DNA from 4 places in the Vibrio sp. 811 genome. Region 4 is predicted to be linked to each of the others. Evidence: predicted binding sites of a transcription regulator. Region 4 holds the regulator's gene; each other region holds the start of a gene.
The links. Region 4 encodes PurR, which represses purine synthesis genes. Its sites were predicted from a motif close to TNANGNAAACGTTTNCNTNA; they were not measured.
Positions count from the first base shown of each region.

Region 1 (8,026 bases), 270 kb from region 4:
TGCAAACCTCATAAATCAATCAGGTGTTGGAACCCTATATTATCTTTCTCGCCGCCCACTCGATGGCGTCCTAGATGTGGAAAACAAGCTTATTCCTCTCATTGATGCAGACCTTTCTATCCACCAATGGGATGAGAACCAACCAACACCAACCATCGGCTTTATCTGTTTAGGCACGACCCTTAAGCAAGCAGGCAGTAAGGATAATTTGCGTAGAGTAGATGTTGATCTGGTGTGTAAAGTCGCCCAGCAGATGAAAACAATCGGAGTTAAACGCCTTGCGGTTGTTTCTAGCCTCGGTGCAAATAGTAAATCGCCATCCCATTACTTAGCTTGTAAAGGACAAATGGAACAACGAATCGAAGCTATGGATTTTGAGGAAATCGTATTTGTTCGCCCAGGCCCGCTTGTTGGTCAACGTCAAAGCCCAAGAATGGACGAGAAGTTAGTACAAACTCTGTTTAAGGTAATTCGCCCATTCATGCTTGGCAAACTGTCCAACTTTTTACCGATTCGAGCAGAAGATGTCGCCAAAGCGATGATTTATCAACTTTTCAGTTATCAAGAAGACTCGGTGGTTTACTTACAAAGGAAAGAAATGCGTAACTTACTGCATCACTACGAATAACCATTTTGTACAATTAACGTGCTAATTCACGCTCTCACGCGACTTAGATCTCGTTTTTATATTCATTTTAGATCTAGCTAATACCCGTTTGTCATTTTTAAAGTTATATCACGAGCGTTATCTTACGCTCCATAAATACATCCGTATAAAACCCCGTATAAAAAACAACCGCCACTTCGGTTGGTTGATAAGGTCAAATTATGAATTTTGCAGTGATAGCCTCTCTAGCCGTCTTTGTTGGCATATTGTTCTTTCTATTTAATCAGCAACAAAAGAAACATACTCTTTCACGTCTCGTTTTGATCGGTCTTGTTACCGGTTCTCTTTTTGGTCTTGCTTTGCAACTCATTCACGGTGAAGGCAACAGCGCAATTGCTCAAACACTTGAATGGGTAGGCATTGTAGGCAGTGGCTACGTTGGTCTACTGAAAATGGTCATCATGCCACTGGTGTTGGTATCGATGATCTCTGCAGTTGTTAAGTTGGAGAAAGGTGGATCTTTAGGTAAAATTTCTGGCCTGACCATCTCTGTTCTTCTTGTAACGACTGCAATTGCTGCACTTATCGGTATTTTGGTGACAACGACATTTGGCCTGTCAGCAGAAGGGTTAACTGAAGGTGCGCGTGAAACCGCTCGTATCGCCGTTTTAGAAAGCCGTGCCGGTACAGTAAGTGACTTAACTATTCCTCAAATGCTAGTTAGCTTCATTCCAACCAACCCATTTGCTGATCTAACAGGTGCTCGCTCGACATCAATTATCGCTGTTGTGATTTTCGGCGTGTTAACTGGTATCGCCGCTCGTAAAGTGATGATGGAAAAAGCAGAGTTGGAATCACCGATTCGTACTTTCGTAGAAGCTGCTCAATCTATCGTTATGCGACTAGTGAAGATGATCATGGCCCTAACGCCATACGGCATCGCAGCACTGATGGCAAAAGTGGTAGCGACATCAAGCGCAGGCGACATCCTAAACCTACTTGGCTTTATTGTGGCGTCTTATGTTGCTATCGCACTGATGTTTGTTGTTCATGGCGTATTGGTCTCTTTTGTTGGCGTTAGCCCTGCGGAATACTTTAAGAAAATCTGGCCTGTACTGACCTTCGCGTTTACATCTCGTAGCTCAGCAGCAACAATTCCACTAAACGTAGAAGCGCAAATCACGAAGCTTAACGTACCACCAGCGATTGCAAACCTATCAGCATCGTTTGGTGCCACTATCGGCCAAAACGGCTGTGCGGGTATCTATCCTGCAATGCTTGCAGTGATGGTAGCTCCGACAATGGGCATCAACCCACTTGATCTACACTTTATCCTGTCATTGATTGCGATTATCACCATCAGCTCATTTGGTATTGCAGGTGTCGGCGGCGGTGCGACGTTTGCAGCCTTGATTGTTCTTCCTGCAATGGGCTTGCCTGTAACCATCGCGGCACTGCTTATCTCTATTGAACCACTGATTGACATGGCACGTACCGCACTAAACGTTTCAGGTTCAATGACTGCGGGTACAATTGCTAGCCGAGTGCTGAAGTCACCAGGAAGTGAAGCAACATTGGAAGAAACACGAGCATAGAACTCAAATTCCTTCCAAAGCGATAAAACGTAAAATATCAAGCCGATGGTTCGCCATCGGCTTTTTTCATTTTCAAAAATTCAACTTGCATCTTTCGTTGCTAGTCAAGGCGTTGAATGGTCTAATACTGTCATCGGTTTTGTAAACGGTAAGCAGAATGCACCAAGATAATCAGCCCACTTTTTTCTTCTTTGATTATGAGACATGGGGAACCAACCCCGCGAAAGATCGCCCAAGCCAGTTTGCTGGTGTTCGTACAGATGAAAACTTTAATATCATCGGCGAGCCTTTAGTCATGTACTGTCAACCACCGGCTGATTATCTTCCGTCTCCTGAAGCTGCACTTATTACTGGTATTACTCCGCAAAAAACGGTTCAAGAAGGCCTTTCTGAGCCAGAGTTTATCGCTAAGATTCACGCTGAACTCGCGAGACCAAATACCACCAGTTTAGGCTACAACAGCATTCGCTTTGATGACGAAGTGACCCGTTATACTTGTTATCGCAACTTTATCGATCCATACGCATGGAGTTGGCAAAACGGTAACTCACGTTGGGATTTACTCGATGTACTACGCGCGTGCCATGCCCTTCGCCCAGAAGGCGTAGAATGGCCAGAAAACGAAGATGGCTTCACTAGCTTTAAATTAGAACATTTGTCCGTGGCTAACGGCATAGAACATAGTAACGCGCACGATGCCATGGCAGATGTGGTTGCGACTATCGAAATGGCAAAGAAAGTAAAAGCAGCGCAACCAAAATTGTTTGATTACTTTTTTTCTATGCGCCAAAAGCGCAAGCTCAATGATTTAGTCGACATCGTCAACATGACACCGTTGATGCACGTTTCAGGCATGCTAGGGCGCGAATGCCAGTACACTAGCTGGATTGTGCCTGTTGCTTGGCATCCAACCAATAATAACGCCGTTATCACCATCGATTTAGCGAAAGACCCTCAACCTATTCTTGAGCTATCCGCAGAAGAGCTGCACGAAAGACTCTACACGAAGCGCGAAGATCTTGGTGAATTGCTACCAGTGCCAGTTAAACTAGTTCATTTGAACAAATGCCCTATTCTCGCCCCTGCAAAAACGTTAACGGCTGAAAATGCAGAGTCTATTGGCATTGATCGCCAACAATGTCTCGCCAATCTCGCTTTGTTGCGCCAACATCCTGAAATTAGAGAAAAGCTGATTAGCCTCTTTTCAGTCGAGCGCAAATTCGATAAAAGTGATGACGTCGATACACAACTTTACGACGGGTTCTTTTCTCCAGCCGATCGCGCAGCTATGGATATCATTCGCGAAACCGATCCGAATAATCTTGCTGCATTAGACATTGAATTTGATGACAAGCGCATTAAACCTCTATTGTTCCGCTATCGTGCGCGTAACTTCCCAGGCACATTAGACGAGCAAGAACAAAGACGCTGGGCACTACACTGTCGAGAAGTGTTTGAAAGCCAAATTGAAGAGTACATGCTGAATTTAGAAAACTTAGTTCACGAACATGAAAGTGACGAAAAGAAGATTGCGATATTAAAATCCGTGTACCGTTATGTAGAGAGCTTAGCTTCCTAACTCCTCCTAATACAAGCGCACCTTATGGTGTGCTTGTTGTTTATATACTGTCAAAATGATTAAAGAACGATTCTTACAACTGATCCAACTGCTCATTTCAATCTTCCTCATCATGGGAGCACTTGGCATCGGAATTACCATTCAAAAGTTCACTGGCGTTTCCGTTCCAGGAAGTGTCATCGGTATGCTCGTACTGTTTTTCTCCATGACTCTTGGGCTTGTAAAAGTCGACTGGGTCAAACCGGGCGCCACGCTATTTATACGCTATATGATCTTATTGTTCGTTCCTATCAGCGTCGGATTAATGCAGCATTTCGATTTACTACTCGCCAATGCGCTCCCTATCATCGCTAGCGCGGTTGGCGGTTCACTCATTGTATTGGTCAGCCTCGCTTGGCTGCTGGATTACTTGCTACAGGAGAAACACTGATATGTGGTTAGTTGTTACCATTGCGGTTTTTCTTATCGCTCGCCAAATCGCAATCAAAGTGAACAATCCTCTAGCAAACCCTTTGCTGATCAGTATCGCAGTGCTCATTCCTTTGCTTACTTACTTAAATGTGCCATTTGAAAAGTATTATGCGGATAACGAAGGAATTAGCTTTTTGCTTCAACCTGCTGTAGTTGCTCTGGCTTATCCACTATATGAACAACTACCGCAAATTAAAGCAAACTGGCGAATCATCACTTTCGCTTGCACAGTAGGCAGTGTGATGTCGATGATGACAACCACCTTGATCGCAGTCGCTTTCAAAGCGGATATCAGTTTAATCGCGAGTCTAGTGGGTAAATCCGTCACGACACCAATAGCGATGGAAATATCGAGTCACCTTGGTGGTGAAGCCGCCGTTGCAGCGCTCTTGGTTCTGATTGTCGGTTTATTGGGCGCAATTTTGGCATACCCAATTTACAATTTGATTGGAATTAAACACCCGATTGCACGTGGTCTGACAATGGGTACAGTCTCTCATGCCTTAGGCACCGCTACTTGTGCAGAGAAACAGCCCATAGATGCCGCGTTCTCATCACTCGCATTGGTTTTATGTGGGATCATAACTTCTATTTTGGCTCCAAGTTTTTTTGCTTTGGCGGTCTGGCTATATCAATAGTTAAGCGCTCTCGGTCTGCCCTCCTTCCGGCAGGCCGTAGCCTTTCCGTTTCTTACTTATCCCTTTTCAAAACCCTATCTTATCTATCAAACTCACCCAGTAATATCGTGAAGGGACTTGACTGAGATATACATTCATAGCATTAGCATTCTAGCTGCTACCACTCGCTCTAGATTACGTAAGTATAAAGTAGCATAGCGGTAAAAGTCGCGTTGGTAACATACTCCTGCTCCTTGGTCATATGAATATATACTGATATGGTTAATTGTGAGACGGAGATAACGCTTCACACCTGTGCAATCGAATACATGTGTGAGCTCACTCTAATTATGTAACAGAATTATCAATTGCATTATTTATCGTGATCTAACGCACGGAACATTTCTATCTTTCACATAGAATAACTGTCCATGCAATAACAAGGATTCAACATGAAAAGTCGCATTGAACAGGCGCTAGCAGGCGCTCCAGAAGCACTTTCCAAACAACTTGCTCCTATCATCCAAGCTGATGATTTTGATGCTACGCTTTCAGTTCAACAATTTGAGCAGTTGCTTTCAGCTACCGGTCTATCAGACAAAGAGCTTCGTGTTGCGCTACTTCCTTTTGCCGCAGCGTACTCCTATGCTCCCCTTTCTGGCTTTTATGTCGGCGCTATCGTTCGTGGTCTTTCAGGTCGCCTTTACTTCGGTGCCAACATGGAATTCTTTGGTGTACAGTTGGGTCAAACGGTTCACGCAGAGCAGTCTGCGATTAGCCATGCTTGGATGAAAGGCGAACGTGGTGTTAAGGATATCACTATCAACTTCAGCCCATGTGGTCACTGCCGCCAGTTCATGAATGAGTTATCTACCGCAAACGAGCTTAAAATCCAGCTCCCAGAACGTGAAGAAAAGTCACTTCATGAATACCTGCCTGAAGCCTTTGGACCAAACGATCTCGGTATCGAGTCCGGCTTAATGGCAGAAGTTAAACACCAATTCTCATGTGATGATGAAGACGCACTCATCCAAAGTGCAGTTGAAGCGATGAACATGAGCCACTCTCCATACACCAACAACTTGAGTGGTTTAGCATTAGAGATGACTAGCGGCCGTGTATTCCAAGGCGCTTATGCAGAAAATGCAGCGTTTAATCCTAGCTTGCCACCGCTACAAGTTGCGCTAATCCAAGTTTTACTTGCGGGTGAAACCTTTGACAGCATCAAAGCCGCTGCATTGGTAGAAAACTCTGAAGGTAAGATCAGTCACTTAGCCGATACGCAATCAACGTTGGAAGCGTTGAATCCAGATATTCCGCTTAGTTTTGTCAACGTATAAACGACAAATTCAACAAAAAGCTCTACAACATGTAGAGCTTTTTTATTACCTAAAAACCAAAAGCAAACGTTTGCTTTGTCATAAAACTTCAGTATGATCTCCTGCAATTTCTGTCTCATCACTCTATTTTGTAAGGGAACACTATGTTTGGCACTGCAACTAGCGCAAATGCTACCCGTGTATTACTTTTAGGCTCTGGCGAACTCGGTAAAGAAGTCGCCATTGAATGCCAGAGACTTGGTTTAGAAGTGATTGCTTGTGATCGCTATGCCAATGCTCCAGCGATGCAAGTCGCTCACCGTAGTTATGTTATCGACATGTTAGATGGGAACGCCTTAGAAGAAGTTATTACGAAGGAACAACCTACTTACGTCGTACCAGAAATTGAAGCCATCGCAACCGGCAAACTGGTAGAGCTTGAAGAAAAAGGACTGAATGTTGTTCCAACCGCTAAGGCAACCAGGCTAACAATGAATCGTGAAGGTATCCGACGTTTGGCAGCAGAAGAACTGGAATTGACGACTTCACCTTATCGTTTTGCAGATAACTTTGAAGACTTCAAAGCCGCGGTTGAGCATGTGGGTATTCCGTGCGTGGTGAAGCCTGTGATGAGCTCTTCAGGTAAAGGGCAAAGTGTTATCAAGACCGAAGACGACGTTACAAAAGCATGGGATTACGCTCAGGAAGGCGGGCGTACGGGTGCAGGTCGCGTTATCGTGGAAGGTTTTATCGACTTCGATTACGAAATCACTTTATTGACCATCAGAGCCGTTGACGGTGTGCATTTCTGTGCTCCAATTGGTCATCGTCAGGAAGATGGCGACTACCGCGAATCATGGCAACCGCAAACTATGTCAGAAAACGCAGTAAAAGCAGCTGAATACACGGCTGAGAAAGTGGTAAACGCGCTCGGTGGCTACGGCATCTTTGGTGTAGAGCTGTTTGTTAAAGGCGATAAAGTCATTTTCAATGAGGTCTCTCCTCGCCCTCACGATACGGGTATGGTTACAATGATTTCGCAGGAAATGTCTGAGTTTGCTCTCCACGTGCGCGCGTTTACCGGAATGCCAATTAATAATATTGTGCAATATGGCCCATCTGCGTCTGCTGTTATTCTTGGACAAGGGACTTCCACAAACATTCGCTTTGAAAACCTAAGCAAAGCTTTAGCTCAACCTCAAACACAAGTTCGTCTATTCGGTAAGCCAGAAATCGATGGTCGCCGCCGTTTAGGTGTTGTCCTTACGCGACGAAAAACCACCGAAGAAGCCGTTCAAGATGCTGTTGAAAGTGCTTCAAAAGTGAATATCATTTATTAAATACGAACCACTCATACAAAAATAGCGCAGCTCAAATTGCTGCGCTATTTCGTGTTCCAAACCGAAGAGAGCCTATTCACTCTCGATTAAGTACACTTCTTCAGAGAAGCGACTTAAGCCTTTTTTCGCAATTTTAGGATGATTCTCGTCAGCTTCATCTACGTTCAAACAAGTAACTTTGTAACCTGAAAATAACTGCTCTATCTCTTCGACCGGCACGCTAAATGGAGGCCCCGCCATCTCTTCTTGAGGATAGTTGAGTGTGACAAGCAAAATACGACCGCCTGGGTTCAGCAGTTGCTTGAGACGCTCTACATACTCCTCTCGCATATCTTGCGGTAAAGCAACCAACGCGGCGCGATCATAAATGATATCGGCTTGAGATACTGGTGCAGTGAAAAAGTCCCCAGTATAAATAGAGAGCTCATCAAATTGATAAAGCTCGTGCATGCCATTAAGAGGCGTTACCGTTGGCGTGTAAAAATGTTCAGCAAAAAA
Region 1 is NZ_JAWOUB010000002.1:313,038-321,063, forward strand. It holds gene R7Q46_RS05250 (NAD(P)H-binding protein) at 1-628, shown strand, start outside; gene R7Q46_RS05255 (L-cystine transporter) at 829-2,202, shown strand; gene sbcB (exodeoxyribonuclease I) at 2,360-3,781, shown strand; gene R7Q46_RS05265 (CidA/LrgA family protein) at 3,837-4,211, shown strand; gene R7Q46_RS05270 (LrgB family protein) at 4,213-4,890, shown strand; gene cdd (cytidine deaminase) at 5,322-6,209, shown strand; gene purT (formate-dependent phosphoribosylglycinamide formyltransferase) at 6,353-7,528, shown strand; gene R7Q46_RS05285 (thiopurine S-methyltransferase) at 7,601-8,026, opposite strand, start outside.
Region 1: purT (formate-dependent phosphoribosylglycinamide formyltransferase) is a predicted target of PurR. The motif match lies at 6,268-6,287, and genes of this name have one in related genera.

Region 2 (8,026 bases), on a different contig from region 4:
ATGATTGGCGCATCGTCTTCCGATTCTAATAAGTCTTCATCATGCGGCAGTTCTTCAGCCAAAGAGAAGAAATCATCGCTATCAGCACCAATATCTTCCATCAACTGACGCGCTTCAGACGAGTCGCGTTGATATGCTTCGGTCAGCTTTTTATCAAAGGCTTCTTTATCGATAGGTTGCGGTACGAAGCTTTTCTTTAATACACGACGGACTTCAACCAGAGCCGCAGGGTTAAGCGGCTCGACATAGTAAAGAATAGGTGGACGCTCAGGATGCTCTGTCTCCAGCACCAGTTTAAAGCGGTTGGCAAAACTGAATGGCAGACGACGCATACTTGGCGCTGTGTCTAACATATCAACCATTAGTTGTTTTCCATTTGATCAATAAACGCTTGAATCTCTGTTGGGTGCTGACGCTCCTGGCCAAAGGCTGGCATAACCGGGATCTTCTCGTCTGCCATCAACTTCAACCCTTGATCCGCTTTATAAAGCTGTTCTGCGCGAATAAAGTTGTATTTACGCTGCGTAATACCGTCAGCCGTCACACCATCGCGAATAATCGTCGGCTTGATGAACACCATCAAGTTACGTTTTTCTGTTTGCGTGCTAGTTGACTTGAACAGGTGACCCAGTACCGGAATGTCACCCAATAGCGGCACTTTAGACTCACTTTCAAGTGCGCGTTCATCGACCAAGCCACCAAGAACCAACATCTGACCATCTTGGATCATGACAGAGGTGTTTAACTGTCGTTTAGCAAAGCGAACGTCAACCGCACCGTTCGCGCCTAATACGTTGGAAACTTCTTGTTCAATGTTTAACTGTACAGAGTCACCTTCGTTAATTTGTGGCACTACTTTGAGTTTGATACCGACTTCTTTACGGTCAACCGTTTGGAATGGGTTGTCGTTGTTTGAGCCAGCCGTAGAGCCCGTAATAACCGGAACCTCTTCACCCACAATAAATGATGCTTCGCCATTATCCATTACGGTAATACTCGGAGAAGATAGAATGTTTGAGTTGGAGTCAGAAGCAACAGCACTAATTAGCGCTGTCCAGTCACCCATGACAATACTCATTGCCGCACCATTTACTCCGCTAAGTGCTGACGCTAGCGTAGAGTAGTCACCTGATTCAGTAACATCATATGGCGTTCGTTCGCCATTAGAGTTGGTATAGTATTCAGTTCGGGTTTGATCTTTTGCTTCTTCTAGACCAACCATCACCTGACCAATCGGGGCTCCTGAGTTACCGTACTGAATTACAGCACCCGTTTCTAACGAACCCCACTGAACACCTAGGTTAATACCATCACCTTCAGACATTTCGACAATTAACGCTTCAATAAGAACCTGAGCACGACGAATATCGAGTTGAGAAATGACGTCTTGTAATGCCATCATAATATCTGGCGGCGCTGTTAAAACTAACGAGTTAGTTGCAGCGTGAGCAGCAATGACGACCTCACCACGCGATGCACCTGATGTTTTCTGACCGGCTTGCTTTTCAGCTTGCAGGTTATCGGAAACACCTTTCAATACATCCACCAAGTCTTCAGCTTTCGCATTTTTCAGGTACACAACTCGGTTGTTACCTTTTGTCGCCATTTCAACATCAAGTTGACGAATCAAACGTTTCAAGCGGGCTCTTACTTTTGGATCACCAGAAATTAAAATCGCGTTAGTACGTTCATCGGCCACAATTTTAGGTTCAAGGAACTCTGGCGTGCTTTTCTGATTCGCACTTTTATTCAGTGCTTCGACAATGCGTACCATTTCAGCAGCAGATGCATTACGCAGCTCCACCAATTCAATTTCTTTATCACCGGCTTGGTCAACACGCTTGATGATCTCTGCTAAGCGATTCACTACTGCCGCACGACCAGTAATCAAGATAATATTCGCTGGATCATAATGAACCACGTTACCGGCACCGGCATTATCAATCAGTTGACGAAGTAGAGGAGACAACTCTCGAACCGACACATTACGCACCGCGACAACTCGAGTGATAACACTATCGCCTTGCGCGCTGCCATCACCTAACACAGGGATTGCTGAGGTTTTTGAGTCTTTTGCTTTGATAACCTTAAGTACCCCATTGTCCATCTCTACGACTGCGTAACCGTATACTTCAAGGACATTAAGGAAAAAGCTGTAATATTGCTCTTCGTTAAGTACGTCATAGCTGCGGACATCGATCTTACCGCGTACTGAAGGATCAACAATGATGGTCTTTTCGAGGTTACGACCCACTATGTTGATGAATTCTTGAATATCAGTGCCTTTAAAGCTCGCACTAAATTCGTTTGCCATTGCACCTGGTACGCAGAGTAAACTTCCTGCTAGTAGCCAAGCACTTTTGCTGAACCAATGTTTCACGTATGTCTCCCTGAACTTACGCCGGTTGCCTAAGTCTTACAATTGGATATAGATATCGTACTGTTGGCCGTCTCGCTCAACAGTTAAATTTAATTCTTGCGGATCGCTCATCACTTGCATCAGTTGTACTGAAGAAGACGGATCACTTAAATCGATCCCGTTCAGTTGAACCGCAATATCACCAGGTTGTAGCCCTACATCATTAAATAATGCGGCATCACGACCAGGTGATACTCGATAACCAACAATGTCTCCGTCTTTTTTGACGGGTGAAATGGTGATGTATTTAAAAACGCTTTGTGGATCTTTCGCAATTTCTTCGCGGATTTGCTCTAATTTCTCTCCAACGTCAGACGTCGCTGCTTCTGCTCGCTGAGCTTGCGCCCTAGCTACCTGCGGCGATTCAGATAGCTTCTTATATTCTATACCTTCCATCATTAAGGTCTCGTCTCGACCTTGGTTATCAATGATGACGCGATCCACCAATACCGCTTTTAGTGTCGCACGTGTCCCTTCGATTTCTTCACCCAAACCGTACGTAGCTTGCTTACCTCGGTTAGCAATAACAGCAAGGCTGGTGTTGGCATCACTGCTGGCAACCGCACCGACCAGCGTAAGGTTAAGGCGCGTCTTAGGGGCGTCTTTAACAATAGGCTGTTCTACAACCGCCGCTTTTTGCTCAGTGTATTTACCGAATAGGTTGGCATTCTGAAGGGCATTAAAATCTATCGCGTCGCCTTTATTGCTCGCAGCAACGCTACTCGCCGATGGACGCCATTGCGGCACTTCCGACGATTGAGGTATGGCTAACCACACAATTTTGCCAAGTATCCATCCGGTTATCGCAATAAACAGACAGGTAAGCAACAAGCTAAGTTTGGCTTGAATGGTATAATGATTGGACTTGATCTGAGCCAGTAGCGGTCTGCTTGATAATCCTGCACTTAGCTCTAAACGTTTCACTGAATGGATTCCTTTATTCTAACGTCCGTCATTTAAGCTATAACGATAGCTATCGACTTTAAATTGCTAAATTTGCAATAAAATTATTACTCAACAAAGAGCAGTGAACTATATCACAAGTTGTCTTTCATACCTTTTTCTTATGCAGTTTTTGCCAACTCCCTTGAAAAAAATACGCCTTGACTCCATCTGTAGGTGAATAATCCATCACTCATTGCCGTATTCGGGCAGTGATTAGATAGCGTAGTGTTCTATGAGTTCCCTAAATGAAGCCGTTAGGCTAGATAAATGGCTATGGGCCGCAAGATTTTACAAAACCCGCTCCATCGCGCGTAACATGGTCGATGGCGGTAAAGTCCACTATAATGGCCAACGAAGCAAGCCGAGTAAAATCGTTGAAGTGGGCGCTGAAGTCAGACTTCGTCAAGGCAACGAAGAAAAAATCGTGATCATCGAACAAATCTCAGATCAACGCCGAGGCGCTCCCATCGCACAAACCTTATATCGCGAAACCAATGAGAGTATCGCGAAACGTGAGGAACACGCGACTCAACGTAAGCTTAATGCCCACAACCCAAGTCCGGAACGCCGCCCAGATAAAAAGCAGCGCCGAGACATCATTAAGTTCAAACACCAATAAAAGCCGGAATTACCAACGAGGAAAGCACTCCATGGCAAATAATGTTTTAAACCGCTACCTATTCGAAGATCTTTCAGTACGTGGCGAGTTGGTACAATTAGATGAAGCGTACCAACGTGTTATCTCCAGCAAGGAATATCCGGCAGCAATAGAGAAACTGCTGGGTGAGCTACTCGTTTCAACTACTCTTTTAACTGCCACTCTTAAGTTCGAAGGTTCGATCACCATCCAGCTACAAGGCGACGGTCCTGTGTCTCTTGCCGTTATCAACGGTGACCATAACCAACGTGTTCGTGGCGTAGCTCGCTGGGAAGGCGATGTTGCCGATGACGCAAATATTCACGATCTAATGGGTAAGGGCTACCTTGTGATCACCATCGAACCGAAAAACGGCGAGCGTTACCAAGGCGTCGTTGGACTAGAAGGTGACACTTTAGCAGAAGTGCTAGAAGGCTACTTTGCAAACTCAGAGCAGTTAAAAACGCGCCTATGGATCCGCACTGGTGAGCATGAAGGCAAAGCACACGCAGCAGGTATGTTGATTCAAGTGATCCCTGACGGCACTGGCTCTCCAGATGATTTCGAACATCTAGAGCAGCTCACTGACACAGTAAAAGATGAAGAATTGTTTGGTTTAGAAGCGAACGAGTTATTGTATCGACTATATAACCAAGACAAAGTACGTCTGTACGAGCCGCAACCTGTCGAGTTCCATTGTGGCTGTTCTCGTGAGCGTAGCGGTGCAGCAATCATCACCGTTGAGAAAGCTGAAATTTATGACATTTTGGCAGAAGTTGGATCAGTTTCTTTACATTGTGATTACTGTGGCACAACTTATACGTTCGACGAATCTGAAGTCACTGAACTGTATGCACAAGCTTCTACAGACAAGAAAACCCTGCATTAATTTACATAGCTTATCAAGCACGTAATTTACCCTACAAAAGGCCAGCTTAATGCTGGCCTTTTTGTGATCAACCCCTCGTAATAACTAGCCTCAAGCGTAATAAAACAACTGCTTAATTTTAAACAATTAATAATAATTTTGCCCTAGCGCAAAGGATTGCGTGCACGATAGACTATTCCCACCAATATGTGACGGGTTACCTAAAACCTTATTGAAATCATGGGTAAATTTTGAGCTATCTCCCTGTTTTCTCCCCGCCCCGTTGCTAGCATGGTGAGCAGATTAAAATTAAAACATTCTTACAAAATCCCTACAAAATCCTTATAAGGAGCACCTATGACCGTTATGGAACATACTAAGGCTGCAACACTTGATCTAACCAAGCACGGACTGCATAACGTAAAAGAGGTTATTCGCAACCCAAGCTACGAAATGTTGTTTGAGGAAGAAACGCGTGAAGACCTAACCGGTTATGAGCGCGGCGTGGTTACTGAACTAGGTGCGGTTGCCGTTGACACTGGCATCTTTACTGGTCGCTCACCAAAAGATAAATACATCGTCAAAGACGCTACGACAGAAGAACATATGTGGTGGACGTCTGATCAAGTGAAAAATGATAACAAGCCAATCACTCCTGAAGTGTGGGACGAGCTAAAAGAACTGGTCACAAACCAGCTTTCTAACAAACGCTTGTTTGTTGTTGACGGTTACTGTGGTGCAAACCCAGATACACGTTTGAGCATTCGTGTTATCACAGAAGTCGCATGGCAAGCGCACTTCGTTAAAAACATGTTTATTCGCCCGACGGAAGAAGAGTTAGCGACATTTGAACCAGACTTCGTAGTAATGAATGGCGCAAAATGCACTAATCCAAAATGGGAAGAGCAAGGCCTGAACTCAGAAAACTTCACCGTATTTAACCTAACTGAGCGCATGCAACTTATCGGTGGTACTTGGTACGGTGGTGAAATGAAGAAAGGTATGTTCGCGATGATGAACTACTTCCTTCCACTAAAAGACATCGCATCAATGCACTGTAGCGCTAACATGGGCAAAGATGGCGATGTAGCGGTATTCTTCGGTCTATCTGGTACGGGTAAAACGACCCTGTCGACTGATCCTAAACGTGCGCTAATTGGTGATGATGAGCACGGCTGGGATGATGACGGTGTCTTCAACTTCGAAGGTGGTTGTTACGCAAAAACCATCAAACTTTCGAAAGAAGCGGAGCCGGACATCTACAATGCAATTCGTCGTGATGCACTGCTAGAAAACGTAACAGTACGTGGCGATGGCTCTATCGACTTTGATGATGGTTCGAAAACAGAAAACACACGTGTTTCTTACCCTATCTACCATATCGATAATATCGTTAAGCCAGTATCAAAAGGCGGTCACGCGAATAAAGTGATCTTCCTATCAGCCGATGCATTTGGCGTACTGCCTCCAGTATCTAAATTGACACCTGAGCAAACTAAGTACCACTTCCTGTCTGGCTTTACCGCCAAACTAGCGGGAACAGAGCGCGGTATTACTGAGCCAACACCAACTTTCTCTGCTTGTTTCGGCGCGGCGTTCCTAACGCTCCACCCAACAAAATACGCGGAAGTACTGGTAAAACGCATGGAAGCAGCGGGCGCTGAGGCTTACCTAGTGAATACTGGTTGGAACGGCACTGGCAAACGTATCTCTATTCAAGATACACGCGGAATTATTGATGCCATTCTTGATGGTTCGATTGAAGAAGCACCAACTAAGCACATTCCAATCTTCAACCTTGAAGTACCAACGTCACTACCAGGTGTGGATCCTAGCATTCTAGACCCTCGCGACACGTACGTTGACCCACTTCAGTGGGAAAGCAAAGCGAAAGATTTAGCAGCGCGCTTTATCAATAACTTTGATAAGTACACAGACAACGCTGAAGGTAAATCTCTGGTTGCGGCTGGTCCTCAGATTGATTAAATCGAGTAACAGCGACGTCGCGTAAACGCAGTGAAAAGTTGGCATTAACTTATCACCTTTACGTAGGCCAAGTTACAAAAATTGCTTCAAGCCCCTCTTTTGAGGGGCTTTTTATTGAATACCACAGAATATTGATACAAGCTAAAGCCTATCTAGTTTTATTTCATAACACACGTAGGTTCTAGCAAAGATGAAAACAGCGCGTCGAGTTCTACTTCTGTTACTGGTTATCTTAGTTGCCATTCCAGCCGCTACGATTGCGCTGCTAACAACATCTTACGCGGACGCAACCTGGCGCTTGCTGTCAAACACCTTTTCTCTTCCCTTCCGGGCCGAAAGCGTGCGTTATGGCTTTCCCTATCACCTAACTTTACAACGCGTGAACACCAGCGGAGACGATGCGTCTTACATCGAGCAAGTCGATTTATGGATGAATCCCGATGTTTATCGCGATGGTAAATGGATCGTTGATAGTTTATTGATTGATGGTATGAGCTTGCAGTATGGCGCACCAAAGCTCCCACCTTTAGATAACGTTTTATTCCATCAAATCGCGCTCAAAAATATTGATTACGCCGACGAGCAGTTCTCTGCCAATGGCATTGACCTTCAAATTCAATCACCACAATGGAATGGTCAATTAATACCATATGGCGAAGTTCAACTTGCAGCTGACCAACTCTATTGGAATGGCGAAGCCTTTAATCAAGTCTTAGTCGATATAGACTACAAACCGCAAGACAGTACGCTTTATGGCACCTCTTTTAACTGGCGTAACAGTCAAATATCTGGGCAAGGGGAGCAGTATCCTCAAGGCTGGTCTTTAGTAAATGTGACCATCAACAAGCTGAAACTGAGTAATACGCAGCGCCAGTCACTGCTTGCAAAACCTTGGCACGATCTACCATTTAACATTAATCATATTAATAGCTTAGATTTGCTTAACGCCGATATTGAATGGGGCGACTGGCACTGGCAGAACTTGGATCTTTCTGTGGAAAACGCCACACTGCCACTGTCTCTCTGGAAGACAAAAGCTCAAGTGTCATTGCAGGCGGATAGCGTTCGATTCCAGCAGCAAACCGCAATAGAGCCACGTTTGAGTGCCGCTATCGAGCCAGGAGTAATCCAGCTCAACGAGCTCAGTTTAGATTGGCAGCAAGGTCGAGTG
Region 2 is NZ_JAWOUB010000010.1:100,783-108,808, reverse strand. It holds gene gspE (type II secretion system ATPase GspE) at 1-362, opposite strand, end outside; gene gspD (type II secretion system secretin GspD) at 362-2,380, opposite strand; gene gspC (type II secretion system protein GspC) at 2,417-3,343, opposite strand; gene hslR (ribosome-associated heat shock protein Hsp15) at 3,597-3,983, shown strand; gene hslO (Hsp33 family molecular chaperone HslO) at 4,015-4,890, shown strand; gene pckA (phosphoenolpyruvate carboxykinase (ATP)) at 5,227-6,855, shown strand; gene R7Q46_RS15765 (AsmA family protein) at 7,046-8,026, shown strand, end outside.
Region 2: pckA (phosphoenolpyruvate carboxykinase (ATP)) is a predicted target of PurR. The motif match lies at 5,035-5,054, and genes of this name have one in related genera.

Region 3 (8,026 bases), on a different contig from region 4:
GATAGGTAATCCACGAATAGCTTACCTTGTAGGTGATCAAGCTCGTGTTGAACACAAATCGCTAGCAGGTCGTCGGCTTCAAAGGTGAACTCTTTGCCATCACGATCCAGTGCTTTAACGGTAACTTCTGCAGCGCGAGGCACAAGTGCGCGTGCACCTGGTACCGACAGACAGCCTTCTTCGATGCCATCTTCGCCACGCTTTTCCAGAATCTCAGGGTTGATTAGCACCATCGGCTCATCGCGAGTTTCTGAAATATCAATCACTACGATACGTTTGTGGATATCAACCTGCGTTGCAGCAAGGCCAATACCTTCTTCGTCGTACATGGTTTCAATCATGTCATCGACGATTTTTTGAATCTCAGGTGTCACCGCTTCAACAGGCTTTGCGACTGTGCGCAGGCGATCATCCGGGAATGTTAATACTTGTAATACAGACATATTCACTCGAAATATTGAACTGTGCCGAAACAGCACAAACCTTGTTGGCTCAATTCTAGACATTTTATAGCCTAAATGACAGCATCCTTGCACCAATTTCCATTCTGGTTCCTGCTTAATAGACCAAGGACGAGGGTCATGAATCGAATTTTCCGCAACGTTGCCAGTGTTACGTTGCCGTTACTTTTCTCTTTCAACGCTGTAGCAAATGTGGATGCGAACCCACTGACAGTTAAAGATGATGCGCCACAAACGTATGTAGTCGTGAAGGGCGATACGCTATGGGATATTTCGGCCATGTACTTGGATAGCCCGTGGTTGTGGCCTCGTTTATGGCAAGTAAACCCGGAAATCGACAACCCTCATTTAATTTATCCTGGAGACAAGCTGTCTTTGGTGTGGATTAACGGTCAGCCCGTGTTGAGCCTAAAACCGGTTAAGAAGCTGAGCCCGAAAGCTCGCATCACAGAAAAGAAAGCCGTACCAACGGTCGCGGAAGGTTTGGTGATGCCTTACCTCAAATCGGATCGGTTGCTAGATAAAGATTCGTTGAACAGAGCAGCAAAAGTGATGGGTAGCAGCAAAGGCAGTAAGTATCTGACTGCAGAAGATGTGCTGTATATCAATGGCAATCAGACCGCGACAGGTTGGGCTATTTACCGACCAGTAGCTACCTTTTCGCGTGACGATGTGTCCGAAGAGATTACCGCGCTGCGTTTGATTGCCAAAGGCGAGCTCGTTGAAGCTTCGAGTGATTATTCAGGTTTGAAGCTTACATCGCAAATGCAAGAAATCCTACGTAACGATATCGCGTTGCCAAATCAATCGGTTGAGAATACTGACTTCACGACTACGTTCTATCCGCTGCCGTCGCCACAAGGCAGTTCTGCAAAGTTGCTAGGTAATATCGAAGGTATTCGCTTTAGTTCAACTAACCAAGTCGTGGTGATTGATAAAGGCACGTCAGACAATCTCAAGCAAGGCAGTGTGTTTGATTTAAAAGAAGACGCGCACCCAGTTTACAAAGACGGCGATGAGTTCAAGAAAGAGTTTGGCGTGCTTGATAAGAAAATCACTTTGCCTCAAAGCAAAGTTGGTGAGTTGCTGGTCATTCGTCCTTATGAGTACTTTAGCTTGGCACTGATCACTAACAGTACGAAACCCATTAACCAAGATATTTCGGTGGTGTCACCGTTGGCGGACGAATTAACCATCGATGAATCGACGAAATAACGATGATCTCGCTGCCTGGTTAAAACTGAGTTGTTTACCAGGCATTGGCGGCGTCAAAATGAATAAGCTACTGGCAAGAGACACGCCACGTAACATCGTAAACTTCTCTCCTGAACAGCTACAACAACTTGGGTTAACAACTAAGCAAATTCAAGCTTGGGCTTCAACAGATAAAGAAGTCGATGCTTGTTTAAGCTGGCTTGAGGCTTCTACAAACCATCATATCCTGACACTGACTGACCCGCGTTATCCACCTCAACTCAAACAAATCGTTGCACCGCCACCTCTACTTTTTGTTCAAGGAAACCCTACTTGTCTTTCTCAGCCACAAATCGCGATGGTTGGCAGTCGAAATGCGAGTATTGATGGATTACAGCATGCACGTCAGTTTGCTGCAGAGTTTGTTCAGCACGATTTTATTGTCACCAGTGGTCTCGCTTTAGGCATTGATGGTCATGCGCATGATGGTGCGTTGCAAGCGGGTGGTAAGACGATTGCGGTGCTAGGATCTGGCTTAGAAAATATTTATCCGGCACGTCATCGTGGTTTAGCGCAACGTGTTATTGAACATGGGGCTTTGGTGTCTGAGTTTCGGCCTAATGCCAAGCCGCGCCCAGAAAACTTCCCGCGTCGTAATCGTATTATTAGTGGATTATCGCTTGGTGTACTGGTCGTCGAGGCGGCGAAAAAGAGCGGCTCGTTAATTACAGCTCGTTACGCGCTTGAGCAAGGTCGAGAAGTATTTGCGCTGCCAGCGTCAATCAATGCCCCCAATGCCTGCGGTGGAAACCAGTTGATACGTCATGGCGCTTGCCTCGTAGAAAAGACGAAAGATGTCTTAGATGAAATACAGTCCTTGCTTGATTGGTCTATTAATCAGAGTACCGATTTATTTTCTACGTTAAATGATGAAGAAGAATTGCCATTTCCTCAGCTGTTAGCTAACGTAGGAAGTGAAGCTACACCGGTTGATATTCTTGCAAACAGGACCAATATACCTGTCCAAGAAGTCATGATGCAGCTCTTAGAGTTAGAACTCTCTGGGCATGTCGTTGCGGTTTCAGGTGGCTATATTCGAAAGGGGAGGGGCTAGCTATGATGATGGATATACTGATGTATCTATTCGAAACCTACATCCATAGCGATGCAGAGTTACAGGTCGAACAAGACGAGTTGGAAGAAGAGTTGCTTCGTGCAGGCTTCCAACAAAAAGATATCTACAAAGCCCTTGTCTGGTTAGAAGAGCTTGCCGCATTGCAGCAAAGTGACACCTCTTCTGCAATCTCGACTTGCATGGCTTCGTCATCAACTCGTATCTACACAGCGAAAGAGATGCAGCGTTTAGATTTGGAATGCCGAGGATTTCTATTGTTTCTCGAGCAAATCAATGTGTTAACCACAGAAACTCGCGAAATGGTGATTGACCGAGTGATGGGATTAGAAACGAGTGAGTTTGAGCTTGAAGATCTCAAATGGATCATTCTAATGGTGCTGTTCAATGTGCCTGGTAACGAAAACGCTTACACGCTAATGGAAGAGCTGTTGTACACCAAGGAACAAGGGATTCTTCACTAACCATCTGGGCAAGTTCGAGTTTAGCTAGAATAAACGCGAGTTTGTCTTTTTGTGTGTTTTTCACGAAACGGTAAGTATGAGTAGTAAAATCGACAACACCCTTTTCTCTGCCCATGAACACGCTTTGGAGCACGAGCCGTGTCCAAAATGTGGTGGTGAGCTGACTCTCAAGCACGGAAAACATGGCCCATTTCTCGGCTGTAACCATTACCCAAGCTGTGATTACATTAAACCGCTACACAGCAATGATGGGCACATCGTGAAAGAGTTGGGTGTGCCTTGTCCTGAGTGTGGCAATGAGTTGGTACTCCGCCAAGGGCGCTACGGCATGTTTGTCGGTTGTAGTAACTACCCGGCTTGTCATCATATTGAGTCGATTAATCAACCAGAGCCAGAGGCGCAGTCACAAGAGCAACACGCTTGCCCTGAATGTGGCAAAGGACATTTGGTTGAGCGTAAAACCCGATTTGGCAAAACTTTCTACGCGTGTGATAACTACCCTAAATGCAAATTTGCTGTGAACCTTGCTCCGGTCAAGGGGCGATGCGAAGAGTGTGGTTTTACTCTGTTGGTGGAGAAGAAACTTGCCAGTGGTGTGAAATTGCAATGTGCTAATCGTAAGTGTCAGCACACCCAGCAAGGGTAAATACATCAAAGGAATTAAAAAGGGTCGCATCGTGCGACCCTTTTTTGTTTTTTTGCTGCCAAACGTTAGTGTTGAGGCTGTTTAGCGAATGCTTGCACAGCAGGGAAAGCTATTGGGTCTAAGATGTCTGCCAGAGCGCACAGCCTACGGTGCAATTCTCCTGGGTAGTCGCCACACACGTTGATGTGTCCCATCTTGCGACCTGCACGTTTCTCTTTGCCATACCAATGAAGGTGGCAACCATCCATTGATAACAATGCTTCTGGTAGTGTGTCTTCACCAAGAATATTGATCATTGAGGTTTCACGAACTAATTTCGTACTGCCTAATGGTAAGCCGCACACTGCGCGCAGATGGTTTTCAAACTGACACGTTTCTGCACCTTGCTGTGTCCAGTGACCAGAGTTGTGCACGCGTGGAGCAATCTCATTCACTAAAAGTGCCCCATCGACATCAAAGAACTCAAGCGCTAATACGCCAACGTAATCTAGGCTATCTGCGACTGCCGTGAACATTTGCTTTGCTTGTTCCTGTAACCCTGGCGCATCAATCGCAGTAGAAAGACTCAATACACCGTTGGTGTGGACGTTCTCTGCCAGAGGATACACTTCCACACTGCCATCTTTGCTTCGAGCACCAACCAGTGATACTTCGCGGTTAAAAGGAACAAACTCTTCAGCAACAATCGCTTGAGTTGGTGTTGCCGCGATGCACTCTGCCATCTCAGTCCAAATGTCGTCGACTTGAGAAGCTTCTTTTAAGCGCCATTGGCCTTTACCATCGTAACCACCTAATGCACTTTTCAGAACCATTGGCATACCAACGTGTTCAATTGCGCGGTCAAAGTCTTCACGAGTTTCAATGACGTAGTATTTCGCGTTGCGCACGCCAGCATCATCAAGCAGTGCTTTTTCAATACGGCGATCACCACCTGCTTTGATGGCTTGCGTACTTGGTAGAAACTTGCCGCTCGCTTCGCAAACCTTGAGCACGTCATGTGGAATATGCTCGAACTCGGCAGTAATCACATCAACTTGCATAATCGCATTTTCCAAGCCATGGCCAAGTACCTGTTGAGTTAAAGGGTGAACGACATCACCGCTGCTGATATCGTAAGCTGAAATTTGAATATTCAGTGGCGCACCAGCCAGAGACATCATACGAGCCAACTGACCCGCACCAAGAACCAGTACATGCATCTGATTAATCCTCTGCAGGGTTTGGATTTGCGAGAACTGTTTCCGTTTGCTCATTACGGAATGCTTCTACCTTCGCCATGATGTTTTCATCATGAGTACCTAGGATTTGCGCTGCTAGGATACCGGCGTTTGTTGCGCCCGCTTCGCCAATCGCCAATGTACCAACCGCAATTCCCTTTGGCATCTGTACAATAGAAAGCAGTGAATCCATACCTTTCAGTGCACGAGACTGAACGGGAACCCCAAGCACTGGCAAACTAGTAAACGCCGCCGCCATACCTGGTAGGTGGGCTGCACCACCTGCGCCTGCGATGATAACTTTGATGCCGCGTTCTTTTGCGCCACTAGCGTAGTCAGCCAGTAATTGAGGAGTTCGGTGTGCTGACACGACTTTTGTTTCGTAAGGCACGCCAAATTGGTCTAGCATGTCCGCTGCTAGTTTCATGGTTGGCCAATCGGATTTAGAACCCATGATGATACCGACTTTCATCTCAAACTCCTTTAAGCTGCAAAAATTAGGTGAGCTATAAATTTGTACGCATTATACGGGGATTTTTATCTCAAGCAAACGTTTGCGTCTTGTTGTTGGCGCTATTGATACATTTTATAAAAAAATTGCTTTAGTGTCTGAGAATGAATATTTGTACACTTAGTGAAAACAACACAGTCAAACAAATAGGAAGTAATCGGTGGATAACTTTGAACAAGTGCTCAACGCACTCAAGCAAGGCGAAGTGATTGCCTATCCAACAGAAGGGGTTTTTGGTGTCGGATGTGATCCAGATAACCCAGAAGCAATTCAAAAGCTATTAGAGCTCAAGCAGCGTCCGGTAGAAAAAGGGCTGATTCTCATCGCGGCAAGTTATGATCAGCTCTTGCCTTATATTGATGAATCTCAGTTGACTGAAGAACAATTACAGACTGTTCATGCCACTTGGCCAGGCCCATACACCTGGATCATGCCAGCGAGCGATAAAGTATCCAACTGGGTTTCAGGGCAGTTTGATTCAATTGCGGTTCGTGTGACTGATCATCCTTTGGTGCAAAAAATGTGTAATGCATTCGGAAAGCCGTTAACCTCTACCAGCGCGAATCTTTCCGGCTTACCACCGTGTATGACCACGGAAGAAGTCGAAGAGCAGTTGGGTGATAAGCTGGTCGCCATTCTTCGTGGCGAGACCAGCGGTCGTGATAAACCCAGCGAGATTCGTGACGCCAAAACTTCACAAATATTAAGACAGGGTTAACCCTGCTAGCCAGCCATCATTAGGTTTCACGTAATAGGTAATAACGTATGTCAGCGATCGATAAGCACGCCGTAAAGCAGTTCTTGATGTCACTTCAGGACTCCATTTGTCAGCAGTTAGAACAAGAAGATGGAAAGGCCGTCTTTGTCGAAGATGCATGGCAACGTGAAAAAGGAGAGCGTCTGGGTGGCGGTGGTCGCTCACGTGTTTTGCGTGATGGCCTTGTTTTCGAGCAGGGAGGCGTGAACTTCTCGCATGTGGAAGGGAAAGAAATGCCAGCATCTGCGACAGCGCATCGCCCAGAGCTAGCGGGTCGTCGTTTTGAAGCGATGGGTGTTTCTTTGGTTATTCACCCTAAAAACCCTTATGTACCGACTTCACACGCCAATGTCCGCTTCTTTATTGCAGAAAAAGATGGCGAAGACCCAATTTGGTGGTTTGGTGGTGGTTTTGACCTAACACCGTTCTACCCATTTGAAGAAGATTGCCAATCATGGCACGACACTGCAAAACAGCTTTGTGCACCATTTGGTGACGATGTTTACCAAGAGCATAAGGCATGGTGTGACAAATATTTCTTCCTACCACATCGTAATGAAACTCGCGGTGTTGGCGGTTTGTTCTTTGATGATCTAAACCAGTGGGAATTTGATAAGTGTTTTGCTTACATCAAAGCCGTCGGTGAAGGCTATTGCCAGGCTTATTTGCCGATCGTTTCTCGTCGTAAAGAGATCGAGTATGGTGAGCGTGAGCGTGAATTCCAACTATATCGTCGCGGCCGTTACGTAGAGTTCAACTTAGTGTATGACCGTGGCACCTTATTTGGTTTACAAAGTGGTGGGCGTACTGAGTCGATTCTGATGTCAATGCCGCCGCTCGCTCGCTGGGAGTACTGCTACGAGCCAGAAGCGGGATCGCCAGAAGCTGAACTTTACGAGCGATACCTAACGCCACGAGAGTGGTAAGCACGGAATCTCCTTTTCTATATAGATAGATAGTGATAGGGTCATCTGTAATCAGGTGGCCCTGTTTTCTCTATATCTAAGTAAGGAACAAAGGTAAGGAAATGACCCAGCAAATCGATCGCTATGCCGTGTTTGGTAATCCTATCGGACACAGTAAGTCGCCATTCATTCACACCTTGTTTGCTCGTCAAACTAATCAATCTTTGGTGTACACCGCAGAAAGTGCACCTGTTGATGGTTTTATTGACGCGGCGAAGGTGTTTTTTGCTGAAGGTGGCAAGGGGTGTAACATCACTATGCCATTTAAAGAAGATGCTTATCAATTTGCTAGTCGATTGACAGAACGGGCTCAGTTAGCAGGCGCGGTAAATACCCTCAAGAAGTTAGACGATGGTGAAATCATCGGTGACAACACTGATGGTGCAGGTTTAGTGCAAGATCTGCTTCAGCATCAGGTTGTATTGGAAGGCGCGCGAATCCTAATTATTGGCGCTGGTGGTGCAGCTCGTGGTGTTATTAAGCCACTACTTGATCAAAAGCCGACCTCTTTAACCATTACCAACCGTACCTTTAGTAAAGCACAGGAGCTTGCAGAGCTGTTTGTCTCTCACGGTCCTATCCTCGCCAAAGAGATAGCAAGTATTGATGAAGAGTATGATGTCATCATTAACTCCACATCCGCTTCTCTTAGTGGTGAACTGCCGACTATTTCATCCTC
Region 3 is NZ_JAWOUB010000016.1:1,202-9,227, reverse strand. It holds gene def (peptide deformylase) at 1-443, opposite strand, end outside; gene R7Q46_RS19225 (LysM peptidoglycan-binding domain-containing protein) at 582-1,676, shown strand; gene dprA (DNA-processing protein DprA) at 1,660-2,769, shown strand; gene R7Q46_RS19215 (DUF494 family protein) at 2,772-3,251, shown strand; gene R7Q46_RS19210 (type I DNA topoisomerase) at 3,328-3,897, shown strand; gene R7Q46_RS19205 (5-(carboxyamino)imidazole ribonucleotide synthase) at 3,963-5,096, opposite strand; gene purE (5-(carboxyamino)imidazole ribonucleotide mutase) at 5,101-5,586, opposite strand; gene R7Q46_RS19195 (L-threonylcarbamoyladenylate synthase) at 5,786-6,343, shown strand; gene hemF (oxygen-dependent coproporphyrinogen oxidase) at 6,391-7,308, shown strand; gene aroE (shikimate dehydrogenase) at 7,410-8,026, shown strand, end outside.
Region 3: purE (5-(carboxyamino)imidazole ribonucleotide mutase) is a predicted target of PurR. The motif match lies at 5,657-5,676, and genes of this name have one in related genera.

Region 4 (8,026 bases):
ACCATTTTCGCTGTACAACCGTAAATGGCCATTGCACACTTACTACCCACCATTGCCACCTGCGACATTTACCGACTCTGATAATGGTCGTGTGCAGATAATCGATAGTTTAGTGTGTAATGGCAGCTATGTTAGAGGCTCAAGAATCGAAAAGTCGGTGCTTGGTTTTCGCAGTAATATTGCTTCTGCTTGCGATATCAGCGAATGTATACTTCTTGGTGACGTAAAAATTGGCGAAGGCTGTGTTTTACGTCGTGTGATTGTCGACAAGGATGCCGATATTGCTCCTGGTACTCAGATTGGTGTGAATCTTCAAGAAGATAAAAAACACTTCCACGTGTCTGAGGAGGGCATTGTTGTTATTCCGAAAGGAGCTCGAGTTGGCTACTAACAACTTATCTATTCTGTTTGTAGCTTCTGAGGTTGAAGGCCTCATTAAAAGTGGTGGCTTGGCAGATGTTGCCAAGGCACTACCGGAAGCCCTTCAAAACCTACAGCAAGACGTAAGAATTACCATCCCTGCGTACAGCAGTATTGATAAACTCGCAGACGCAGAAGTTGTATTAGAAACAGAATTAACATCATGGCCGCATACGGAGTACCGAGTTTTGCGGCTCATGTTAGGTCAAAATCCTGTTTACCTGATTGATTGTCCGCCGTATTTCAATCGACCATCAATGTATGCGGAGAACAACCAAGCGTATACTGATAACGGCGAGCGCTTTGCGTTTTTTAGTGCAGCATGTCTCGACATGTTACCCAAGCTCGCCTTTCAACCTAATATCATACACGCGAACGATTGGCACACAGGTCTTGTTCCATTTTTGCTCAAGCACAGGTATGGCAATGATCCGTTTTTTGCTCATACTAAAAGCGTCATTTCAATTCACAATGCGGTCTTTAAAGGCGTATTTAGTTATGAAGACGTGCAGTGTTTGCCAGAGTTTCATTGTAGAAACGTTCCCGATGCTGCGGTGAGTGCAACGCATATTACGATGCTCAAAGCTGGTGTAATGAATGCAGATAAGATAAACGCGGTCAGCCCTACGTACGCAGAGGAACTCAAAACAGAGCTTGGCAGTCATGGAATGGCTTGGGAGTTTCAGCAACGCGCGCAGGACTTAGTTGGTATTTTGAACGGTTGTGATTACAGTGCTTGGAACCCGGAAACGGATACTTACTTGCCAGTTAATTACTGCGCCGACCAGCAAAGTATGTCGCAAGGGAAGAAAGCTTGTAAAAAAGCATTACAACAACGACTAAATTTGCCCGAAAAAAATGTAGCTATGTTCGGTATGGTTTGTCGATTGACCCAGCAGAAAGGCGTTCATTACTTGTTGCCTGCTTTGGCCGATTTTTTGAAGCACGATGTTCAGCTAGTTGTCGTTGGGACCGGAGACCCTATTCTTGCCGCTCAGCTACGAGAGGTTGCCGCGCAGTTTTCTAGCAAATTTGCCTTTGTAGAAGCGTATGACAATGAACTTGCGCATATCGTTGAAGCTGGTTCTGATTTCTTCTTGATGCCTTCTGAGTTTGAACCATGTGGCTTAAACCAAATCTATAGTATGGCTTATGGGACATTACCGATAGTACGCGGTGTTGGTGGCTTAAAGGACAGCGTTAGCGATTATGATGTAAACCCATCTGAAGCAACGGGGTTTGTTTTTTTCGAACCGACACCGCAGGCATTGTTGTTAACGATGCTAAGGGCACTGTTGCTCTACGCTCAAAACGAGCCTGAAGTGAATAAAGTACAGTTGCACGCGATGCAACGAGACTTTTGTTGGCAAAAGGCCGCAGAATCTTATTTGCAGCTTTACCACTCAGCGTTAGTTTGACTTAAAATTGTAACGAAAGGCACCGAATGAGGTGCCTTTATTATCTTGAGTAAGGGGAGTGTGGTAGGATGGCTTTTTACTCAATAGCACGATCTTTTTGATACTCAATATGACCCAGCCGCTACTTTTTCATAAAACCTATTTGCACCCTACTAGTAATGAGTGGGTTGTATTTGTGCACGGTGCTGGTGGTAGCTCTTCTATCTGGTTCAAGCAAATTAAAGCTTACAAGCAACACTTTAACTTATTGCTGATCGATTTAAGAGGTCATGGAAAGTCAAATCAGTTACTTAAAGAGCTCATTGCTAGCCGTTATACCTTTACGGAAGTTACCCAAGATATTTTGAAAGTATTGGACCATTTAAAGATCCAATCCGCTCATTTTGTCGGTATGTCGCTTGGTACTATTATTGTTCGAAACCTTGCTGAATTGTCATCAGAGCGCGTACGTTCGATGGTGCTCGGCGGTGCTGTCACAAGGCTTAACACTCGTTCTCAGATATTGGTGAAATTAGGTAATTTTTGTAAGCATATCCTACCGTACATGTGGCTCTACAAACTGTTCGCTTATATTGTTATGCCTCAAAGAAGCCAACGAGAATCTCGCCACCTTTTTATTCGCGAAGCCAAGAAGCTTTGCCAAAAAGAATTTAAACGTTGGTTTATTCTTGCCGCTGATGTAAATCCGTTAATGAAATATTTTAAAGATCGAGAGTTACCCATTCCGACTCTTTACTTAATGGGCGACAGGGATTACATGTTTATTAAACCTGTCAAAGAAATGGTTGCAGCACATAAACTCAGCATTCTACGAGAAATCCCGAATTGTGGTCATGTATGCAATGTAGAGCGTCCAGAAGACTTCAATCAACACTCCATCGAGTTTATTAAACAGCAAGCTGTATGTGCTTAAAACTGAGTGCATCCACTGAATAGGAGAGCCGCTATAGCTCTCCTAGTTGATATCCACATTGCCAACATGCACCAAATTGCCCTTCGTTTATTTCATGACATTTTGGGCATTGCCAATCTTGATACTCATGCCTATCGGATTGTTTTCGATATGTTTTTACTATTTCTTCAGCTTTCATCTTTTGTGCAGTGTCAAAAAGCCACACATAAGGATCGGTATCATCACCAAACGGCAGTTCTCCTTTTAAGCCGAAAATACCTTCTCCGCGAACTTCACAGTAAATTTGTTCCACTTTAAGCAGCTCACATACAATGTGTGCTTCTGCTGGGTTTTTAGCGATAAATATTTTCATCAAAATACCCACTTCACCAATTACAAGTTTTGCTGACTTGGTGTCGGCCTTACTTTATTCATAACCCATTTAGTGATGATTGGAAATAGTCCCAATAGCGCAAAAGACGCTAATACTGCGGGTGAAACAATGCCCGATAGGCTTTCAATTGTTGCTAATTGAGTACCTGCATTCAGATATACGGCTGTGCCTGGCAGCATACCTATTTGGCTAGTGAGATAAAATCGACCTACAGACATCGGTGTTAAGCCCATCAGTAAGTTGATTAGAAAGAAAGGGAATACAGGGATTAGACGCAAGGAAAATAGATAAAAAGCTCCGTCTTTTTCGACACCTTGATTAATTGCGTTGAGTTTATTTCCGAATTTGTTTTGTACCCAGTCACGCAATAAGTATCGGCTGCTCAAGAAGGCCAGTGTTGCCCCCATAGTGCTAGCGAAAGAAACCAGTAGCAAGCTTGTCCAAAAACCAAATAAGGCTGCACCAAGTAAGGTGACTACTGCCGCTCCTGGGATAGAAAAAGCGGTAATTGCAATGTAGGTAAAAAAGTAAATCGCAGCCGAGAATACAAAATTCTGATCGATGTATGTAGTTAGTGCTTCTTGTTGGGCTTTTGCATTCTCTAAGGTTAAATACTGGCCAAAGTTAATACCTAAAAAGACGATAGCCGCTAGTAGGATGAGACCTAATATCAGTTTCTTATTCATAATTTTGATTCCAATTTGGGATATATGTAATAAGACAGTAGGAAAACCGAAAAAATTTCACAAAAAAACCGCAGATTAGACTGCGGTTTTACAAGATAGTTTTTAGGCCGACTTTTATTGGAGGGCGTTCATCAACTCATCTCGGCGAGCTTGAGGTACTACACTCCAATGAGTGCCGTTGATAGCACCTTCTAGTGCCCATAGCAACTCAATGTTGACGGTTGCAGAGTGCGTATCTCTTATCGCTTTATAGGCGTTAAGCGCACCTTCCTCTTCAAGCTTCTCTACGGATTCGATGCCGGCTTTTTTTAGCATGCGCTCGGTAGCCAGTCGTAAGTTAGGCAAATCTTTCAAACGGTTAGGCTTTGTACTTGCTTGCTGTTCTTTCTCAAGCTTTGCCTTTTTCAATGATTGATTCGCTACTTCGATTAAGCGTTCGCTTGATTCCCATAAATCGCTGGAAATAGCGTAGTACTTTGTAACGACTGGAAAGCCACGTTTTTTATAAACGTAAGGCTTTAGCCCTTGTTTCTCGAAGTCAGATGAAGTTTTTTGGTCTGCTCTGATATGAAGCTGATTGTTTACCACTAGTGCAAACATTGTTTCATCAGCGAATAGTCCGAAGCCACCAAACATTGAGCGCGACTTGATATTACCAAGTGCCTCAAATAGCTTCATAGAGTCTTTGAGTATCGGTTTATCCATGTTTTGTTATCTCGGTGTAATTAATATTACGCCACCAAAAGTCAGGTCCGAGAGAGTAGCAAACATGCGTAAAAACAATGTCATTACAGAGTAAAGTCATTGCTTACACACTTGCCATCGGTAACCCCGCTACCTTCCATATCGTAATATGGTTCAGGCCGGAGGCTTTGCGTCCCACTCTTTCGAATGGTTTGCCCTGTGCGTGACACAATGAGCATACTTCTTATATTGAATTAACATCACGGTTTAGCGTTAAAAGTGTGATTTCGGTTCAATAAAAATGATAGATTGAATGCTCTATTTTGCATATGGAAAGGTGCAAATTGGCCTTTGAAAAGGAGTTCTTAATATATATTACATTTATATAAAACAGGGAGTTAACGTTAGTCAATTGTTATTAGAGCTGTGTGAAGTATTAGAGAACACTTAATTTTCCCAAAAAAATAAGCGCCCCTGTAGAGCGCTTATTTAACACGGTTAAATACAGTGAAATTTAGTTCATTTTTTTCACAGTATTTCGAATTACAAGCTCAGGTTGCATTTCGAAAATTCGTTTTTCGTGTTCTTTATCTTTGATACGCTCAAGTAGAATTTCGAATGCATTTTTACCAACACGACGTTTAGGTTGGTGGATAGTCGTTAGCGGTGGAGAGAAGTATTCCGCAAGCTCGATGTTGTCGTAGCCGATCACTGAAATATCTTCAGGAATTTTGATCCCGTTTTGTTGCAAGCGGCTCATTAGGCCTAGAGCCATTGTGTCGTTAAAACAGAATACCGCCGTCGGGCGCTTGTCCATTGCGGTAATTTTATCTGCAACTAATACGGCCGTATCACATTCAAAGTTACCTTCAAGGATCCAGTCTTCATTTACAGCTAGGTTCGCTTCACTCATTGCGCGACGGAAACCTGCAATGCGCTCTTGGCAAGCAAGCTTTTCAAAATGACCGCTTAGACAAGCGATATCCGTATGACCATTGTCAATCAGATGTTTGGTTGCAATGTAGCCACCTTCTTCTGAGTTATCCATGATCTTGTCTGCTTGTGAGCTCTCTGGGCCCCAATCCATGACCACTTTAGGAATGTCCGCATGACGGTCAAGCATCTCTTTTAGTTCTTCGGTTAAGTCAGAACACATCACTAGGATGCCATCAACGCGCTTTTCAGCCAGCATACGAATGTAATCGCGTTGTTTTTCGTAAATCCCGCCTGTGTTACATAAAATCAGAGTATAGCCTTGGCGGTAACAGTAGCTCTCAACGCCATCAATCACTTCTGAGAAAAATAGGTTAGTTGATTGAGTTACTAACATGCCAATCGTACGAGTTGAGTTGCATTTTAGGCTGCGTGCAACGGCACTTGGCGCGTAATTCAGCTCGTCAACGGCTTTCATTACTTTTTCTTGCGTTGCTTCTGCAACGAAACGCGTTTTATTGATAACGTGCGAAACTGTCGTAGTGGAAACGCCGGCTAAGCGAGCAACGTCTTTTATCGTGGCCATAAATGGTGTCCTGTATCGAGCTACTGAAATATGTCGTATTGGATGTACCTGATGCTCTAATGGTTTCACACCTAGCAATATAAAATTGGCGCTAAGTGTCTCGGCAGCGGTTGATCCAAGTGCGACAAAAGGGTGCGTAGCAGCATCGGTCGATGAATTTTATCTTTTTTCTATCTGATGAGAAATTGCCATCAACCTGTTAAGAAAACACAAAAACCGCTATATTTCAGCGGTTTACATATAAATCATATTTAATCGTTTGCGCTCACATTTTAGCCCTATGTGGACTGACTAGCAATGTTTTCAGCAAGAGATTTGTGTATTTGAAGTCACATTTTGACTGCTAAATAACCAAGCGTCTTTGCGCTAAGTTAAGGCAAACGAATATTATACCCAAGTTACTTACAATTGGTCACTTTCAGGCATACAGGAAGCCCGATAGGCAGGCTCCCTAAAAATAGGCGGCAATTATTCACCAAGAACGTAGGCGCTGTCTAGTTTACAAAATGCAACTAATAGTTTCGCGACACTCGAGTAAAATCCAAATTCGTCGAATTGTTTACATTTGTCTGAAAACTGAGGTAACCAAGACATCAATTGTTGCTGGATAAAGTCGTTTTGTTTAACGAAGGCTTCTTCCATGTGTTTTTCTTGTTCAAGCTCGTTTGAGCGGATAATCATGTTCCCGAGAAAGTCGAGCTCAACGGCTAAGTGATCCGCAGGTTCCTTTAGGTTTTCGTCTACTTGAACGCCAAATTCAGTCATCAACTTTTCCATTTCCTCAGCTGGCTTGTCATTCAGTAAACCTGATTCACCAATGTACATGGATGCGTAAGGAAGAGCGCCGTATTTTTCTGTCTTCAAAAACAGTTCACAAAAGTCAGCTGCAAGCTCTAGTTGTGCATCTTCACGATCTTGTAACCGATTCAGCGCATCAACTAGGCTATCAACGGCTGGTTTTAGCGACTCATTTTCACCTAAACCTGCGAGAAAACTGCGAATTTCAACACTGTGATAGGCTTCCAATTCTTTCTCTGTTAGTTCTTTTGCGAACAAGCTCGAAAACCACCAGTAAATTTCAGCGCGTTTTTCATTAAAAGCTTTCACTTCTTGCATTTTGGGCTCCTGAATGATGCTTCAAGTCATGCATCACAAAGTCAATTAGGGATATCCCCTAAGTGTAATCAATTAAAATGAATAGCAGTAACTATAATTGTTATGTTTTATGGTCAAAAATGACCGTTTATTAATAGCAATGGGCAAGCTTGTTTTGAATCAATAAAAACGCTAAATCTTGCGTTTTAATGTATCTATGACTAGAAATGTTACTAGTTATGAATAGAATACGTCTTGGATAATAAGAAGACAGAAAAGTGGTGTAAATGAGCTATCACGTATTAGTCGTAGAAGATGATGTTGTAACTCGTAGTAAGCTTGCGGGATATTTCCAAAATGAGGGCTACCAAGTCAGCGAAGCAGAGAGTGGCGCAGAAATGCGTGAAGTTTTGCAAGCGGGCGATGTAGACCTGATCATGCTGGATATTAACCTGCCTGGTGAAGACGGCCTGATGCTTACTCGTGAGTTACGTAGCCAATCGGATATTGGTATCATATTAGTAACAGGACGCACGGATAGCATTGATAAAATCGTAGGCCTAGAAATGGGTGCTGACGATTATGTGACAAAACCTTTTGAACTGAGAGAGCTGTTAGTTCGCGTTAAAAACTTGCTGTGGCGTATTTCAGCAGCGCGCAGTGGCAGCTCGAAAGCGAATGAAACCAGTGAAGAGCACATTGTGCGCTTTGGGGAGTGGACATTCGACATTCAACGTCGCGCACTTAGCCGCAACGGTGAGCCAGTAAAACTAACTAAAGCAGAGTACGAACTTTTGGTGGCATTATCGTCTTACCCTAACCAGGTGTTAAGTCGTGAGCGTATTTTGAACATGATCAGCCATCGAGTTGATGCGCCGAATGACCGCACCATTGATGTTCTTATTCGACGTATGCGCG
Region 4 is NZ_JAWOUB010000002.1:579,798-587,823, reverse strand. It holds gene glgC (glucose-1-phosphate adenylyltransferase) at 1-391, shown strand, start outside; gene glgA (glycogen synthase GlgA) at 381-1,838, shown strand; gene R7Q46_RS06460 (alpha/beta fold hydrolase) at 1,948-2,751, shown strand; gene R7Q46_RS06455 (DUF2007 domain-containing protein) at 2,783-3,103, opposite strand; gene R7Q46_RS06450 (TVP38/TMEM64 family protein) at 3,124-3,810, opposite strand; gene R7Q46_RS06445 (TfoX/Sxy family DNA transformation protein) at 3,925-4,515, opposite strand; cyclic di-GMP riboswitch class I at 4,632-4,721, opposite strand; gene purR (HTH-type transcriptional repressor PurR) at 5,009-6,013, opposite strand; gene torD (molecular chaperone TorD) at 6,482-7,129, opposite strand; gene torR (two-component system response regulator TorR) at 7,396-8,026, shown strand, end outside.